3 regions of the Blautia sp. AM29-29 genome follow, and region 2 is predicted to be linked to each of the others. Evidence: a T-box and tRNA genes for the amino acid it is inferred to sense, from the RefSeq annotation. Region 2 holds a T-box; the other regions hold tRNA genes.

Region 1 (5,710 bases), on a different contig from region 2:
GAAAAGATACCTTGTTAAACAGTGAGTAAATAGCACCCAGCGGGCAGATCCATTTACAAAATGGACGGTAAAACAAGATGCTCAGGATGATGAAAAGCGCAAGGACTGTGAACTTAAATGTAAATAAATGTCCGAGTGCGGCACGGATTCCTGAGTTGGCAAGTGACAGTGGAATTGCGCCTTCAAGTACGCCTTGTGGGCAAATGTATTTGCAGAAGAAAGGATCTCCCATACCAAGTGAATTGGTTACAAATGCCGGAAGTAGTATAACAAAGACGACCAGAATCACATATTTCAGATACCGCAGAGGCTTCAGTTTTGCGGTGGAAAGTTTCTTGCCCGGAATCTTATGCAGCAGATCCTGGAACCATCCAAACGGACAGAGAAATCCACAGATAAACCGCCCTAACAGAACACCTAACAGGATGAAAAATCCGGTGATGTAGTAGGTAAATTTGAATTTTGAAGAACCGACCACGGCTTGAAAAGCTCCAATCGGACAGGCACCTGTGGCGGCAGGACAAGAGTAACAGTTTAGTCCCGGGACGCACATCGTTTTTACATTTCCCTGATAAATTTTCCCTTTCAACAGATTCGGGATGTGAATGTTGGTCAGCAGTGTAGCAGCTGCCTGAATCCATCCGCGGAAGCGGGCCAGAAAGTTTTTGTTTGATTTCATTTTCTTATCCAATTCCTACACACTCCATACATAATTTTATTGCCTTGCTAAGAACAACCGCTGCTTCTCCGCGGAAGATCCCGACAAGGAAAAACACCAGACCGGCTGCAAGTAAAAGAATCTGTGTTGCTTTTTCAGATTTCATTAAAATACTCCTTTCAATGTTCAAAGTCCGTTTATTGACCTTTCGATGTTTGCATTGTACAATAGAGGGTGTAAAATTCCTGTTAAGAAAATGGAGAAAAATAAATTGAGATTATTAGTTGTTGAAGATGAGAAGAAATTATGTGATATGATTGCGAAAAGTCTGCACCAGGCAGGTTATGAGGTAGACACGTGTAATGACGGAGAGGAAGCACTGGATTAAAAAATTTATGAAAATGAATAAGTGGAAAGTTGCATGTCCATTGACATGGCTTTCCACTTATTTTTATGAATTCCTATGCGCCAGACGAGCAGACAACAGAAATTGGCATCTTACCCGCGAATTTCTGCATTTTACATCATGCAGACTGGACGAATGCTGTAAAATCATATATAAAAGAAATAGGAATAACTGGGGGTGAGATGGATGAAATGTGAGGTGGAACAGATTGATCCAAAGCAGGAAGAACATGTTATGGTATATTGCCACAACAGGGAAGCATCCTGGGTGCAGAATGTTCGGGAAGCTGTATTTGGACAAACATCGGTATGTGGATATAAAAATCACGTTTTGTATCAATTGAAATTGTCTGATATTTTTTATGTGGAACAGCAAAGAAATCAAAGGAGAGGGCAGGCGTAATGGAAACAGATATGATTAAAATCACTCATTTAAAGAAAAGCTTTGGTGATGTAAAAGCAGTCAATGATCTGAGTTTTCAGGTGAAAAAAGGAGAGCTCTTTGCATTCCTTGGTGTAAACGGGGCAGGGAAGAGCACAACGATTTCGATCATCTGCGGGCAGCTTCACAAAGACAGCGGAACGGTTCAGATCCAGGGCACAGATCTGGATAAGATCGGAAGGAAAGTTGGAACAATGCTTGGCGTGGTATTTCAGGACAGTGTGCTGGACAAGCCACTTACCGTCAGGGAAAATCTGAAAAACAGAGCAGCGCTTTATGGAATAACAGGAAAAGCGTTTGAAAAAAGATTGCGGGAACTGGTGGAGATTTTTGATTTCGGAGATTATCTGAACCGGCCGGTCGGAAAACTGTCCGGCGGACAGAGAAGAAGAATTGATATTGCAAGAGCCTTGCTGCATCGGCCCGAACTTCTGATTTTAGATGAACCAACGACAGGACTTGACCCACAGACGCGGCTTTTGATCTGGGATATCATTGAAAAACTTCGAGTGGAAGAAAAGCTGACAGTTTTTCTGACTACGCACTACATGGAAGAAGCTGCAAATGCCGGTTATGTGGTGATTCTGGATAAAGGAAGCATCGTGGCAGAAGGAACTCCTTTTGAGCTGAAAAATGAGTATGTGCAGGACACTATGTCTGTTTATGGTGTGACAGAAGAAGAAATCAAAACACTGGGCAGAGAGTATAAAAAGATCCGGGATGGCTATCAGTTAAAAGTAAAAAATACCGCAGAGGCTACCCGGCTGATCGTGGAACATCAGGAAATATTCCGTGATTATGAAGTGGTAAAGGGCAGAATGGATGATGTATTTCTTGCTGTAACCGGAAAAACATTGGGAGGTGAGCACAGATGAAGGCAGTATTTGCACTTATAAGTCGAAACAGAAAATTGTTTTTTAAAGACAGAGGAATGTTTTTTTCGGCTTTAATTACTCCGGGAATTCTGATTTTGCTGTATGCTACATTTCTGGCAAACGTATACAGAGATTCCTTTGTGTCCGCGATCCCGGACATGATTACAATCTCAGACAAACTGATCGATGGAACGGTGGCCGCACAGCTTGCCGCGGCTCTTCTGGCAGTCAGCTGTGTGACTGTGACATTCTGCGTGAATCTTACGATGGTACAGGACCGGGCAAACGGAACAAGGAAAGATTTTAATGTATCGCCAATCAGCAAAGCACAGCTTTATCTTGGGTATTTTTTATCTACTGTAGTCAATTCCCTGCTGGTAAATGGGCTTGCGCTTGTATTATGCCTTGGCTATATGTACAAAATGGGCTGGTATATGAGCGCTGTAGATGTATTCTGGGTTCTTCTCGATGAAATTTTACTGGTACTCTTTGGAAGCACGTTGTCAAGCATCGTCAGTTTTCCACTGACAACCCAGGGTCAGTTATCCGCAGTGGGAACGATCGTAAGTGCCGGGTATGGATTTTTATGCGGAGCTTACATGCCGATTTCAAATTTCGGCAGCGGCCTGCAGAAAGTACTGTCGTATCTGCCAAGTACCTACGGAACTTCTCTGTTGAAAAATCATATGCTCCGTGGAATCTTCGAAGAGATGGAGAACAATCAGCTGCCAGAAGAAATGATTACTGCGATTCGTGATACACTGGATTGTAACCCGAAGTTCCAGGGGTCTGTAGTAAGTGTAAATCAGATGGTGATGCTTATGGTTGGATGTGTTGTGGTATTTGGAATTATTTTTTTGTGCATGACAGCTCTTCCGGAGAAAGATGGGAAGTAAATATATCCTTCGACTATAGAATGAATAAAAAATGAGAAAAGAGACAGTTATGAATATTACAGAAAGAGAGATCGATGACCCGGAAAAAGAGGGCGTTATACTCGAATATGTAAATTTTACGAAAGAATTTGCAGAAATAAAAGAGTATGTAAGAAGCAAAGGGGAATCTATCCGGGGATACACAGAAAAGAAAGAATGTGTTTCCATAAGAACAGAAGATATTTTATATTTCGAGGCAGTGCAAAACAAGGTGTTTGCTTATACGTCAAATAAGTTTTATGAAATTAAAAGCAGACTGTATCAGCTGGAAGAGAAAATAACAAGAAAATGTATGAAGCGTGCATCAAAGACAACGATTGTAAATGCGGATCGTATTGTTTCGGTTCATACCGCATTAAATGGGCGTTTGTATGTGCTGATGGGGGTTTTGATTATTGGAGTTTATGTTACGGTGAATCTGATCGTATATGTAAATGACCATATGGTGGCGGAAAGCATGAACCAGAAACTGGAAGAGATGAGAAAACGGAAAGATGCATAGAAAAAATAACTTTGGATAGTTAAAGACAGCGTATGCCGGAAGGACATGAAATCGCTGGTATTGTAGAAACAAAAGAAAAAATTTGAAAAATTTCAAAAAATATCGTTGACAAACAGAACAAAGCGTGCTAATATACATATTGTCAGCAGGACGTAAGAACTGCTAGAAAACAGATATGGGGTCTTAGCTCAGCTGGGAGAGCATCTGCCTTACAAGCAGAGGGTCACAGGTTCGAGCCCTGTAGGCCCCATACTTCTAAAAATATAGTATGGCGAGATAGCTCAGTTGGCTAGAGCACGCGGTTCATACCCGCGGTGTCGAGGGTTCGAATCCCCCTCTCGCTACGAAAGAGAGAGCTCCTGCGAAAGCAGGGGCTTTTGTTGTTTTACGTTCGGAGGGGGCTGCCAGTGGCGGGCCCTGCAGATTACAATACCATGGAAAATGACAGGGAGGCGCTTATGAAATTATTCCACTTATCCGATCTCCACATCGGAAAGCGAGTCAATGAATTTTCGATGATCGAGGATCAGAAGTACATTTTGTCGCAGATTCTGCATACTGCAAAAAGAGAGAGACCAGATGGTGTACTGCTTTCCGGAGATATTTACGACAGTACGATTCCAAGTGCAGAAGCGGTTCAGGTTTTTGACGCGTTTCTGACAGAGCTTTCCACCAATCGGATTCCCACTTTTATTATCAGTGGAAACCATGATTCCGCCGAGCGTCTGGCATTTGGATCCAGCCTGATGGGAAAAAGCGGGATCTATTTTTCAAAGGTATACAATGGAACGATAGAGAAAATTCCGCTGCAGGATGCGTATGGCACGGTGTGGATTCATCTGCTTCCGTTTTTACGGCCTGCGGTGGTGCGCCATGCCCTGCCGGAGCGTGCGGAAGAAGTAATGTGTACAGCGGATGCAGTTCGGATTGCACTGGAACAGGATCTGGTTGATGAACAGGATCGAAATGTGATTCTGGCCCACCAGTTCGTAACCGGGGCAAAACGATGTGATGCAGAAGAACTGCAGGTTGGCGACTTGGATCAGATTCCGGCAGAATTGTTTGAAAAGTTTGATTATGCTGCACTGGGGCACATCCACAGCCCACAGAAGGTGGAAAGAGACACGGTTCGCTATTGCGGTTCGCCGCTGAAATATTCTTTTTCGGAAGCAGGACAGGAAAAAACGATTACGGTGATCGAATTAAAAGAAAAAGGAACGGTGGAGCTTAGAACAATTCCATTAAAGCCCTTGCACGATCTCAGGAAAATCCGGGGGACGTATCTGGAAGTCACGGCAAAAAGATTTTATGAGAACAGCGACTGCGAGGATTACCTTCTGGTGACGTTGACGGATGAAGAAGATGTGCCGGATGGAATGGCAAAACTCCGAACGATCTATCCGAACCTGATGCGCCTGGAGTACGATAACAAAAGAACCCGGTCTGCTGCAGACATTGGCACGGCGGAACGAGTGGAGGAAAAATCAGAACTGGAACTGTTCCGGGAATTTTATGAATTACAGAATAATCAGAGCATGACCGCACAGCAGGAAGCGCTGGTGGAAGAATTGTTACGGGGGATGAAGGGATGAAACCAAAGAAATTAGTCATCAGTGCATTCGGACCGTATGCGGACCGGATGGAACTTGATTTTGATCGGCTGGGCGGCGGTCTGTATCTGATTACGGGGGACACCGGCGCTGGAAAAACAACGATTTTTGATGCCATCACGTTTGCGCTTTACGGGGAAGCGAGCGGTGAAATCCGGAAAGGCGAAATGTTCCGCAGTAAGTATGCAAAACCGGAGGTGCGTACCTTCGTAGAGCTTACGTTTACGTATCAGGGAAAGGACTATACGGTAAAGAGAAACCCGGAATATCTGCGCCCGAAGGA
Region 2 (5,710 bases):
ACACACATCACGGGATAGACTGGATCAGCATGGCGCGCGCGGTTGTACATGACATCCGCGTGATGAAACCGGAGCAGGGAGGCAGTACTATCACACAGCAGCTGGTAAAAAACATGTATTACGATCAGAATAAGACACTTGCCAGAAAAGCGGCAGAGGCGTGGACAGCACTCTATGTGGAACGACAGCTCTCCAAGGAAGAAATTCTGGAGCTGTACATCAACACTATTTATTTCGGGGATGGCTATTACGGACTCAAAGAAGCATCGCGTGGTTATTTCGGAAAAGAGCCGCAGGATCTGACCGACAGCGAAGCCGTTCTCCTCGCCGGAATCCCGAATGCACCGTCCGCCTACGCACCGTCGCGCCACGCGGATCTGGCGCTGCAGCGGGAAAAGCAGGTGCTGGCGGCAATGGTAAAATATGGATACCTGGAACAAAGTGAGACGGACAGCCTGCTGTGGGATGCGGCAGCCGATCCGGTTCTGGCACGATAGAAAGAAAAGTGAGGAAAAAAGAATGGGAAAACTGATCAGACTGGGGGCAACAGCGCTGTCCATGATTGGAATTTTGGTGATGATTCTCTGTGTGCAGGCGGCGATTTTATTTGTGAGGCTGTGCATCCGAAGAAAGCAGAAAAAAATTGAGCTGAAATAAGAGAAGGAAAAATGTGAGCAGAATTGCCGGAAGAAAAACGGTGATTCTGCTCGCGTTTTTTTCTGTGAGCAATCCGATTGCGTTTCCGCCGGGAAAAAGGTATAATGAAAAACAGGCAAAAAAATGGTAAAACAGACAGCTTTTGAGGAAAAATAAATGGAACAGAAAGACAGCGCAGAACGGATTTTAAAACAGATTCCCTATGAGATCGTGTATTCCGCCCGTAAAACGCTCGCCGTCCAGGTCAAAGCGGATGGAAGCGTGGTGGTGCGCGCACCGAAACGGATGGCAAAATACAAAATCGAAGCATTCTTAAAAGAAAAACAGGATTGGATTCACACACACCGGGAAAAAGCGTTGGCGGCCGCAGAGCAGAAAGCAGCGAACCGTCTGACGGAAGCAGAACGAAAAGCGGCGGTTAAACGTGCGGCGCAGATGCTGGCGGAAAAGACGGCACATTTTGCAAAAGAGATGGGCGTAACGTATGGCAGAATCACAATTCGTGAGCAGAAAACCCGCTGGGGCAGCTGCAGCAGCGCCGGAAACCTGAACTACAACTGGAAGCTGGTGCTGATGCCGGAGCACGTGATGGATTACGTCGTTATCCACGAGCTGGCGCACCGGAAAGAGATGGACCATTCCGCGCGGTTTTACGCGGTGGTGGCACAGCAGATGCCCGATTACAAAGTGTGGCAGAGCTGGCTGAAGGAGCATGGAAGAGAGTACTGAAAAAGAGAGGCAAAACAAATGATACTGACCGAAGAAAAAACATATATCATCAATGTGACGGAAGTCGATACCGACGCAGAGCTCGGTTTAAATAAGAAAGATATTATGATCAAATACACGAATCTGGAGCTGCTGCACGCGGTTCTTGCAAGCACGATGCCGTACGGCCGTCTGTCGGCGCGCTACCGCGGAAAACGGAAGGCGGAGCTGCAGTCACGGATTGCGATGGTGGAGAGTGTGCTCGAAACACGCGGCGACCAGCTGACAAAAGCGGAGCAGATTATGTATCTCGACACGGCGGAGCGCAGTGCAATCTGTCATTATCTCGGCATCATCTACACGCGGCTGATTGCGCAGAAGCTGTACGGAATTGACTGTATGGTACCGCTGAACCTGATCGAGCAGCCGGGGGAGAAAAAATTTGTAAAATACAACGGTGCATACCGCCAGGATCTGATCGGATACGGAAAGCAGAACGCATGGAGCGTCTGGGAGCCGGTCGGCAGGAGCGAGAACAGCCAGGCGGCCTTTGGAAACGGATGCCGGGCGGCGTCGGAGATCGAGAAGATCAATGAAAATCCGCTGGCGAAGAGCGCGGCGTGCATGACGTATTACGAGAGAGGCTATCTGAATGCCGTTGTAAAAGAGCCGGAGCGGACCGGGGACGGGACACTTTGGTTTCCAGAGGAGAATTATTTCAAAGCATATTATCAGCCGCTTTTCGAGCTGTTTGCGGACGAACAGCCGGGTGAGCTGTACGGAAGCAGCGGCGGCTTTGAACTGGAGCTGACTCTGCCGTGGACGGAGGAAGGAAAACGCGGCTTCCGCCATCTGCAGATCGGAACGGATCAGGTGACGATTGCATTGATGCGGGAAGGGAAGTACGATCAGATCTTAAAGCGGATGGAAAACGTTTTGGATTTATCAAAAGAGTGCAGATTCTGCGGGGAAGATGGCATCTGGGTAGGCGCAGAGTAAAGGTCATCGGAAGTGCCGAAGCTGCCGGGGATGATGGTACACAGATTCTGTGTGGGAAAAGCGAAAAAGAAAGGACAAGAGCAATGGCAAAAAAAATGGAAACTCCAAAGGACGAAGGGCTGCAGGGGAATGAAACGATAGAGGAAGCAATTCTGGGACTGCAAAAGGAGCCGACGCCGGAACTGCTGGCACATGTGCTGACGGTAATCCGCCGCAGAATGAAAGAGGGCGGACAGGCGATTCTTTCCGTGGAACCGCCATCCGGCGACGATCAGATCCGGATCGGAACGGTAAAGAGCGCAGACGGAAAAGTCTGGTGGGCCGCGTTTACGAGCTTTGATGAGGAATTAAAGGGGAGCAGCAGCGTGAAATCTACGTTTCTCGTGAGTCTGGAACAGCTGATCCACATGGCATCCGAAACAAAGGAGATCAGCGGTGTGATTTTCAATCCGTGGAACCGCACGATCATGCTGGATCATACGCTGCTTTCGATTATCATCGGAGAAGAGAATGCAGGACATTGATATCATATTTCACTTGGCCAGATTACGATGCTGCTCACAATCAACTTCGATTACGGATTGCGTGGGTGATGATGCTGAGAGAAAAAAAGAAAATAGCATAAAATAGCGGAAGGTGGATCTAAGGCACAAAGCACAGGAGGGAAAGATATGGGGTATCGAAAGGTGTATCGTACGGTAGATGAACAGACTACAAAAAAGATGGTAAAGATGCTGCAGCGTCATGGAATCATGGCTTATGGAAAAAGCGAAGGAGCCGGAGAAATTCTGCAGATTACAACTGGAATACCGTATCAGGGACGCGTTGTTTATGTGAAGGAAGAGCAGGCAGAGGAGGCAAAAAAACGGATTGCCGACTGGGAGAAAAAAGGGGAATTTCCTGAGCCGCTCCGAACACAGTCCCATACGCCAAAAGCAAGAATTGCAGCTCTGATCTGGGTTATTATTATTGTTATGGGGATTTTATTTAACATAGGGTTCAGTATGTTCCGGTGAACAAAAGGGAGGTTTTACAAAATGGAAGGTTTTCAGGTAACAGAAATCGGAGAAAAAATTTACTGTATTCTTGACGCGGGAAATTCGTCATTCTATGTGGTAGAAGGAGAAGAGAAAGCGGCTGTGATTGATACCGGCATCACAGCAGGCGCAAAGATTCTGCCGGTGATAAGGGAGTTGACAGATAAGCCTCTGCTGCTGGTTATCACGCATGCGCACCCGGATCACATGTATCATATCGATGAGTTCAACGAGGTTTACATGTGCCACGACGAAAAGAAGATGGACCCGGAGACGCTCAGCGTACTGACAGCGGGAAAATTAAAACCGTGGGAGGAGATTCATGACATCCGTACCGATTCCGTGATTCCGCTCGGCGGCACAGAGCTGGCCGTCTGTCAGACACCGGGCCATACGCCGGGCAGTGTTGTCGTGCTGGAGACGAAACAGAATTACCTGTTCACCGGAGATGCGATCGGAAGCGGCTGCGGTGTCTGGATGCAGGTGCCGGGCGGAACGAGCCTGGAAGAGTATTACGATGGTCTGGTTGGTCTGATGGCGTGGCTGGTGAAAAAGGGCGGCCGCATGAAATTCTTCGGCGGTCATCACACGCAGGTGTTTGAATCGACGGCGCATCCGGTTTACAATCCGCTCAGCCTCGGCGTTCTCGCAGATCTCATCGACCTTGTGGATCAGGTGATCCACGGCGAAAACCTAGGACGGCCAAGCAATGCGAAGCCGTTTTCGAAAGAACAGGTCCGCTACGCGTCGTACGGCCGCGCAGAAATGCAGTACTGTGCATCGCGGATTCACCGAAAATAAGCGCGTGAAATCTTAAAACTTCCATAAGAAGAAAGGTTTTTGCCCGCGGCGGCTTGACAAAATAAAAAAACGCGATTATGATAAATGCAGTTTCTATTCCAACAGAAAAAGAAAAGGTTATGAGGAAGAGGAGTACATGGCAGGCCCCAAAAGAGAGGACGGTTCACCGGCTGAAAGGCTGTCCGGGAAGGTGGTCATGGAAGGTAGCTTCTGAACCGGAGAGCTGAAAAGCACAGAAGATGTGATGATTAGGTTCTCACGCATGAGTCACGTTACAGACTCCGAAACGAGATACAAATTAAGGTGGTACCGCGGAATTTTCGCCCTTTGCATGCATGTTATGTGTATGTGAAGGGCGTTTTTGATTTAAGACAAGCCTCTGCGGGAATAAATACCACAATACACCAAACATAAAAGGAGGATCTCATGAGCAAAGAACTCGCAAAGACCTACGATCCGAAAGGACTCGAGGACAGACTGTATCAGAAATGGCTGGATAAAGGATATTTCCACGCCACTGTAAACCCGAACAAAAAACCGTTTACCATTATGATGCCGCCTCCGAACGTAACCGGACAGCTTCACATGGGCCATGCACTCGACAACACCATGCAGGATATTCTCTGCCGTTTCAAACGGATGGAGGGATATGAAGTCCTCTGGCAGCCGGGAACCGACCATGCGGCGATTGCAACCGAGGTAAAGGTTACCAATATGCTCAAAGAGCAGGGCATCGACAAAGATGAAATCGGACGCGAAAAATTCCTGGAGCATTGCTGGGAGTGGAAAAAAGAGTACGGCGGACGCATCAACAGCCAGTTAAGAAAGATCGGCTCCTCCGCAGACTGGGAGAGAGAACGCTTCACCATGGACGAGGGATGCTCCAAAGCCGTAGAAGAAGTATTCTGCCGTCTGTATGAAAAAGGATGGATCTACAAAGGAAGCCGCATCATCAACTGGTGCCCGGTATGCCAGACTTCCATCTCCGATGCAGAGGTTGAATATCAGGAGCAGGCAGGCCACTTCTGGCACATCAACTACCCGGTAGTTGGAGAAGAAGGCCGCTTCGTAGAAATCGCAACGACCCGTCCGGAGACTCTGCTCGGCGATACTGCCGTAGCTGTCAATCCGGAGGATGAAAGATATACAGATATTGTAGGAAAAATGCTGAAGCTTCCGCTGACCGACCGTGAGATCCCGGTTATCGCAGATGCTTACGTAGACAAAGAGTTCGGAACCGGATGCGTAAAAATCACACCGGCACACGACCCGAACGATTTTGAGGTAGGAAAACGCCACAACCTCGAAGAGATCAACATCTTAAACGATGACGGAACCATGAACAACAAGTGCGGCAAATACGCCGGCATGGACCGCTACGAGGCAAGAAAAGCCATGGTAGAGGATCTCGAGAAGCTTGGCCTTCTTGTAAAAGTAGTGGATCACGTTCACAACGTAGGAACCCACGACAGATGTAAGACAACCGTAGAGCCGATGATCAAACCACA
Region 3 (5,710 bases), on a different contig from region 2:
GTTTCCCGGCACAAAAATCACATCGGCTTTCTGCGGCTCATCCTTCACGAAAATATAGTCCGTAAAGTAGTTTAAAAACTTCTCATACATGAAATGTTACCACTCTTTAAAGTCCATGAGGCACTCTACGACATATGCCATATCCTGTTCAGACAGGCTGTAGAACATCGGCAGACGCATCAGGCGCTCGCTCTCTTTTGTTGTGTATTTGTCCTCTCCGTGGAAAACACCGAACTTCTGTCCGGCCGGGGAGGTATGGAGCGGAACGTAATGGAAGACACACATCACACCGCGCTCTTTCATATAGTTGATCAGTTTTGTACGCACTTCCAGATTTCTTGCCTTGATGAAGTACATATGTGCATTATGTACACAGCCTTCCGGCACAACCGGCTGCTCGATCTTTCCAGCCTCAGCCAGCGGACGGAGCTGCTCATGGTAATAGTTGTAGATGGCCATCCGCTTTCTGTCGATTTTCTCATGTTCCTCGAGTTCTGCAAGCAGGTAAGCCGCATTCATATCGCTCGGCAGATAGGAGGAACCGTAGTCGATCCAGGTATATTTGTCGATCTGTCCGCGGAAAAACTTGCTGCGGTTCGTTCCCTTTTCACGAAGGATCTCTGCTTTTTCCAGATAATTCTCATCCTGGAACAGCAGCGCGCCGCCCTCTCCCATCGTATAGTTTTTCGTCTCATGGAAGCTGTAGCAGCCAAAATCGCCGATCGTTCCAAGGGCTTTTCCCTTGTAGTACGCGCTCACGCCCTGTGCCGCATCCTCTACAACCTTCAGGTTATGGCGTTTTGCAATATCCATGATGGTATCCATTTCACAGGCAACGCCCGCATAGTGAACCGGAACAATCGCTTTTGTTTTTTCGGTGATAGCATCCTCAATCTTGGTCTCGTCGATGTTCATCGTATCCGGACGGATATCCACGTAGACGATTTTTGCTCCGCGCAGAACAAAGGCATCTGCAGTGGAAACAAACGTGTAGGACGGCATGATCACTTCGTCGCCCGGCCGAATCTCAGACAGGTAAGCTGCCATTTCCAGTGCATGGGTGCAGGATGTCGTAAGCATCGCATGTTTTACGTTGAAATTGTCCTGCATCCAGGCAGAACATTTCTTCGTAAAAGGACCGTCGCCGCACAGCTTGTTGTTTTCCTCTGCCGCCTGGCGGATGTATTCCAGTTCTGTTCCAATAAAAGGTGGTTTATTAAACTCTATCATTGTTTTTTCCTTATCTTTCTTCTATCCATTACTGTTTTATTTACTTTCAGAGCCCAAAACAAGCTCTTAGGTAGTCTTATTTTCTCACAAATCCCTGTGGATTTCAAGACACGATTTTGACATGACAGCCATATCATCATACTGTCCATAAAGCCAAAAGAACCCTTGATTTCTCAAGGGTTCCATAAGTAGCGAGAGGGGGATTCGAACCCTCGACACCGCGGGTATGAACCGCGTGCTCTAGCCAACTGAGCTATCTCGCCATATTCATTTTCAACACCGTTTTTCATAAAATATGGGGCCTATAGGGCTCGAACCTATGACCCTCTGCTTGTAAGGCAGATGCTCTCCCAGCTGAGCTAAGACCCCACATCAGTGTTTTGTCTGTCGGCTTTTTATCTGTATCACCAACCGACTTCGTTAGTATAGCATTCCACCCGCCAAATGTCAACACTAATTTTCAAATTTTTTCGATTTTTTTCAACTTTTTCTCCCGCCACTCTTTCAGGTACTGCTCCTGTTCCAGATCTTCCCGTTCTTTCTCCCATCCTGCCGCCCGGCAGAGCGTCCATGCAAGCAGAAGAAATACGGCAAAAATCCCCGCCAGACAAACGATTCCCATCTTTTCCGACCGCCTTTCCTGTTCTGATTCTGCTAAAAAGCAAAGGATCTCCTTACTATTGTATCCGGAACGGCGGCGCTTTATTCCCTTTTCTGAATAAAAAGACAAAGCCGCCAGATTTCCCTTTCACCGGGATTCTGGCGGCTCCATTTTACTCAAAATTAAAATTCACATTCACGTTACGCTTCGTCAATCGCTTTTCCAATATCATGGCGGTAATATTTATTGTCAAAGTCAACCCATTCAACAGCCTTATATGCATTCGCACGTGCCTCTTTCAGGGTATCGCCAAGTGCTGTCACGCCGAGTACACGGCCTCCGTTCGTCACGATCTCGCCGTCCTTGAACTTCGTTCCGGCGTGGAAGCAGTAGTAGCCCTCATGCTCTTTGAATGTCGCAAGCCCACGGATCGGGAATCCCTTCTCGTAGGAAACCGGGTAACCGTTCGAAGCCAGTACAACGCAGACACACGCATTGTCTGCAAACTGCAGATCAATCTGGTCAAGCGTTCCATCGATGCAGGCTTCAAATACATCGATGATATCTGTTTTCATACGAGGAAGCACAACCTGTGCCTCCGGATCGCCAAAGCGGGCATTGTACTCCAGCACCTTCGGTCCATCCGGTGTCAGCATCAGTCCGAAGAAGATCACGCCTTTAAACGGTCTTCCCTCTGCTGCCATCGCATCTACTGTCGGCTGATAAATATATTTCTTACAGAAATCATCCACCTCTTTTGTGTAGAACGGGCTCGGAGAGAAGTTTCCCATGCCGCCGGTGTTAAGACCGGTATCGCCGTCTCCTGCTCTCTTGTGATCCTGCGCAGAACTCATCGTCTTGATCGTCTTTCCATCGACAAAAGAGAGCACGGAAACTTCGCGTCCCGTCATAAATTCCTCGATGACCATCTCATTTCCGGCACTGCCGAATTTCTTGTCGAGCATGATCGTCTTAACGCCCTCTTTTGCTTCCTCTAAGGTGTTGCAGATCAGAACGCCTTTTCCAAGCGCCAGACCGTCGGCTTTCAGTACGATCGGGAATTTTGCGGTTTCCAGATACTTCTCTGCCGCCTCCGGATCGGAGAACGTCTCGTACGCTGCCGTCGGAATGTTATATTTTTTCATCAGGTCTTTGGAGAACGCTTTGGATCCTTCCAGAATCGCCGCATTCTTTCTTGGTCCGAATACACGCAGCCCCTCTGCCTCAAACGCATCAACCACACCGCCGACCAGCGGATCATCCATACCGATCACGGTCAGATCAATTTCTTTTTCTTTTGCAAAAGCAACGAGTTTGTCAAACTCCATCGCTCCAATCGCAACGCACTCTGCGTATTCCGCAATTCCTGCATTTCCCGGAGCGCAGTAAATCTTGTCCACCTTCGGGCTCTGTGCCACTTTCCAGGCAATGGCATGCTCTCTTCCGCCGCTTCCTACAATCAGTACTTTCATCGCTCTTACTCCTTTATCTTTACGTGTCCGTCTTCTACCGTTACTTTTCCATTTGCAATCAGATCGATCGCACGCGGCATGATAACCCACTCGGCCTCCTCCATGACGCGCTGCTGAAGCACTTTCGGTGTATCACCCTCGTGTACTTCGACCGCCTTCTGCAGAATAATCGGGCCGGTATCTGTTCCGCCGTCCACAAAGTGAACCGTCGCTCCCGTCACTTTAACGCCGCGGGAAAGAACACCCTCGTGTACCTTCAGTCCGTAGTAGCCTGTTCCGCAGAAGGACGGAATGAGGGACGGATGAATGTTGATGATTTTGTTCGGGTACGCATCCACAATACTCTGCGGAATGACAACAAGGCATCCCGCCAGCACAACGAGATCTACGTTGTAAGACTGCAGTTTTGCAAGCAGCGCCTCGTTAAATGCTTCTCTTGATACAAACGTTTTCGGGGAGAGGCAGACGGCATCAATCCCTTTGTTTTTCGCGCGTTCCAGCGCGTATGCACCTGCATTGTTGCTGATGACAACGGAAACCTCTGCGTTTGTGATGGTTCCCGCGTCAATCGCATCCAGAATTGCCTGCAGGTTCGTGCCGCCTCCGGAAACAAGAACTGCCAGCTTTAGCATAACTGTACTCCTTTTTCTCCGTTTTCAATATGTCCGATCACATACGGAGTATCGCCGGTGGAACGGATGGCTTTCATGGCTGCATCTACATCCTCCGGATCAACGGCCAGTACCATTCCGATACCCATGTTGAAGGTGTTGTACATCATCTGCTCGTCAATATTGCCCTTCTTTGCCATCAGATCGAAGATCGGCGGTACGGTGTAGCTGTCTTTCTGTACAACGGCTACGGTATTGTCTTTCAGCATACGCGGAATATTCTCGTAGAAGCCGCCTCCGGTGATGTGGCTGCACGCTTTTACGGTTACGCCGGCATCTTTGACCGCACGGAGTGCTTTTACATAGATCCGGGTCGGTGCAAGCAGGGTCTCCCCGAGCGTTGCGCCGAGCTCATCATAGTATGTATTCAAAGAATCTTTTGTCATATCAAAGACCTTGCGGACAAGAGAAAATCCATTGCTGTGAACGCCTGTGGAAGCCATTCCGATCAGCACGTCTCCGGCTGCCAGATTTTCGCCGGTAATCATATCTTTCTTGTCGCAGACACCGACAGCAAAGCCTGCCAGATCGTACTCATCCTCCGGCATCAGGCCCGGATGCTCTGCGGTCTCGCCGCCGATCAGTGCCGCATCGGACTGCAGACAGCCTTCTGCAACGCCTTTTACGATCGAAGCGATTTTCTCCGGATAGTTCTTTCCGCATGCGATGTAGTCGAGGAAGAACAGCGGTTCTCCGCCGGCACATGCGATATCATTCACACACATGGCAACAGCATCGATGCCGATGGTGTCGTGTTTGTCAAGAATCATGGCGAGCTTCACCTTGGTTCCGCATCCGTCTGTACCGGAAAGCAGCACCGGCTCTTCCATTTCTTTGATTTTTGCCAGGGAAAAAGCGCCGGAAAAACCGCCAAGGCCGCCTAATACCTCCGGGCGCATGGTTTTCTTTACATGCTCTTTCATTAATTCTACTGATTTGTATCCAGCTTCAATATCTACTCCTGCGTTCTTGTAATCCATGGTGAACCTCCCTTGTCCTTTGTTTTTATTTACTGTAGTTACGGTATCCTGTTTCCTGCAGTTTTGCGTCTTTTGCCTCAACCTGCTCTTTCATTTCCTGTGTATATGCTTTCAGTTTTGCAAGCAGTTCCGGATCGGAAGTTGCAAGAATCTTTGCTGCCAGGATTCCGGCATTGGCACCGCCATTGATGGCAACGGTTGCTACCGGAATGCCGCTCGGCATCTGTACGATGGAGTACAGGGAATCACGACCTCCAAGCGATGTGGTATGCATCGGAATTCCGATGACCGGCATTGGGAAAATAGCTGCGCACATACCCGGCAGATGAGCTGCCATACCTGCGCCTGCAATGATAACCTTGAAGCCTTTCTCCTCTGCGGTTTTTGCATATTCGAAAAATACATCCGGCTCGCGGTGTGCGGAGATGATTTTCATCTCGTACTCAATTCCAAATTTTTCCAGCATGTCGGCTGCTTTGCTCATTACCGGCATATCAGAGTCGCTGCCCATCACAATTCCTACTTTAGCCATGTTGTTCTCCTTTTCTGATTAACTGTTCTAAGCGTTATTCATTAGTTATGCTTATATTTATGTTTTAATCATTCAGTTCTGCTTATAATATACTAAGCAGGCGCAGAAATGTCAACCCATAATCAGCCAAAAGGTTCATTTAATTCTTCCGTTCCCGGCAGGACGAAGCGTCCGTCCTCAATGAGAGGGATCGTCGTTCCGTCTGCTTTTTCGACCGCAACCGA

What was found. The T-box of region 2 lies ahead of DW769_RS05080 (valine--tRNA ligase). A T-box ahead of a tRNA ligase gene usually reads a tRNA of that ligase, here a tRNA-Val.
Region 1: it encodes a tRNA-Val, which carries the amino acid that the T-box ahead of DW769_RS05080 (valine--tRNA ligase) is inferred to sense. The anticodon was not compared.
Region 3: it encodes a tRNA-Val, which carries the amino acid that the T-box ahead of DW769_RS05080 (valine--tRNA ligase) is inferred to sense. The anticodon was not compared.

What each region holds. Positions count from the first base shown of each region.
Region 1 covers NZ_QUJD01000020.1:57,069-62,778, forward strand. Annotated here, with positions in the region: gene DW769_RS13730 (4Fe-4S binding protein) at 1-691, opposite strand, end outside; gene DW769_RS13735 (CD1871A family CXXC motif-containing protein) at 684-824, opposite strand; partial or broken gene DW769_RS17325 (response regulator transcription factor) at 870-1,043, shown strand; gene DW769_RS13745 (hypothetical protein) at 1,263-1,466, shown strand; gene DW769_RS13750 (ABC transporter ATP-binding protein) at 1,466-2,380, shown strand; gene DW769_RS13755 (ABC transporter permease) at 2,377-3,276, shown strand; gene DW769_RS13760 (LytTR family DNA-binding domain-containing protein) at 3,326-3,817, shown strand; tRNA gene DW769_RS13765 (tRNA-Val) at 3,995-4,067, shown strand; tRNA gene DW769_RS13770 (tRNA-Met) at 4,088-4,161, shown strand; gene DW769_RS13775 (exonuclease SbcCD subunit D) at 4,276-5,409, shown strand; gene DW769_RS13780 (AAA family ATPase) at 5,406-5,710, shown strand, end outside.
Region 2 covers NZ_QUJD01000005.1:98,094-103,803, forward strand. Annotated here, with positions in the region: gene DW769_RS05050 (transglycosylase domain-containing protein) at 1-497, shown strand, start outside; gene DW769_RS16375 (hypothetical protein) at 520-657, shown strand; gene DW769_RS05055 (M48 family metallopeptidase) at 814-1,386, shown strand; gene DW769_RS05060 (hypothetical protein) at 1,405-2,364, shown strand; gene DW769_RS05065 (SseB family protein) at 2,448-2,888, shown strand; gene DW769_RS05070 (putative signal transducing protein) at 3,036-3,380, shown strand; gene DW769_RS05075 (MBL fold metallo-hydrolase) at 3,402-4,202, shown strand; T-box leader at 4,313-4,533, shown strand; gene DW769_RS05080 (valine--tRNA ligase) at 4,629-5,710, shown strand, end outside.
Region 3 covers NZ_QUJD01000016.1:26,387-32,096, forward strand. Annotated here, with positions in the region: gene DW769_RS11950 (YdcF family protein) at 1-90, opposite strand, end outside; gene rffA (dTDP-4-amino-4,6-dideoxygalactose transaminase) at 97-1,230, opposite strand; tRNA gene DW769_RS11960 (tRNA-Met) at 1,420-1,493, opposite strand; tRNA gene DW769_RS11965 (tRNA-Val) at 1,527-1,599, opposite strand; gene DW769_RS16460 (hypothetical protein) at 1,691-1,852, opposite strand; gene purD (phosphoribosylamine--glycine ligase) at 2,032-3,303, opposite strand; gene purN (phosphoribosylglycinamide formyltransferase) at 3,309-3,935, opposite strand; gene purM (phosphoribosylformylglycinamidine cyclo-ligase) at 3,929-4,954, opposite strand; gene purE (5-(carboxyamino)imidazole ribonucleotide mutase) at 4,980-5,486, opposite strand; gene DW769_RS11995 (aminopeptidase) at 5,609-5,710, opposite strand, start outside.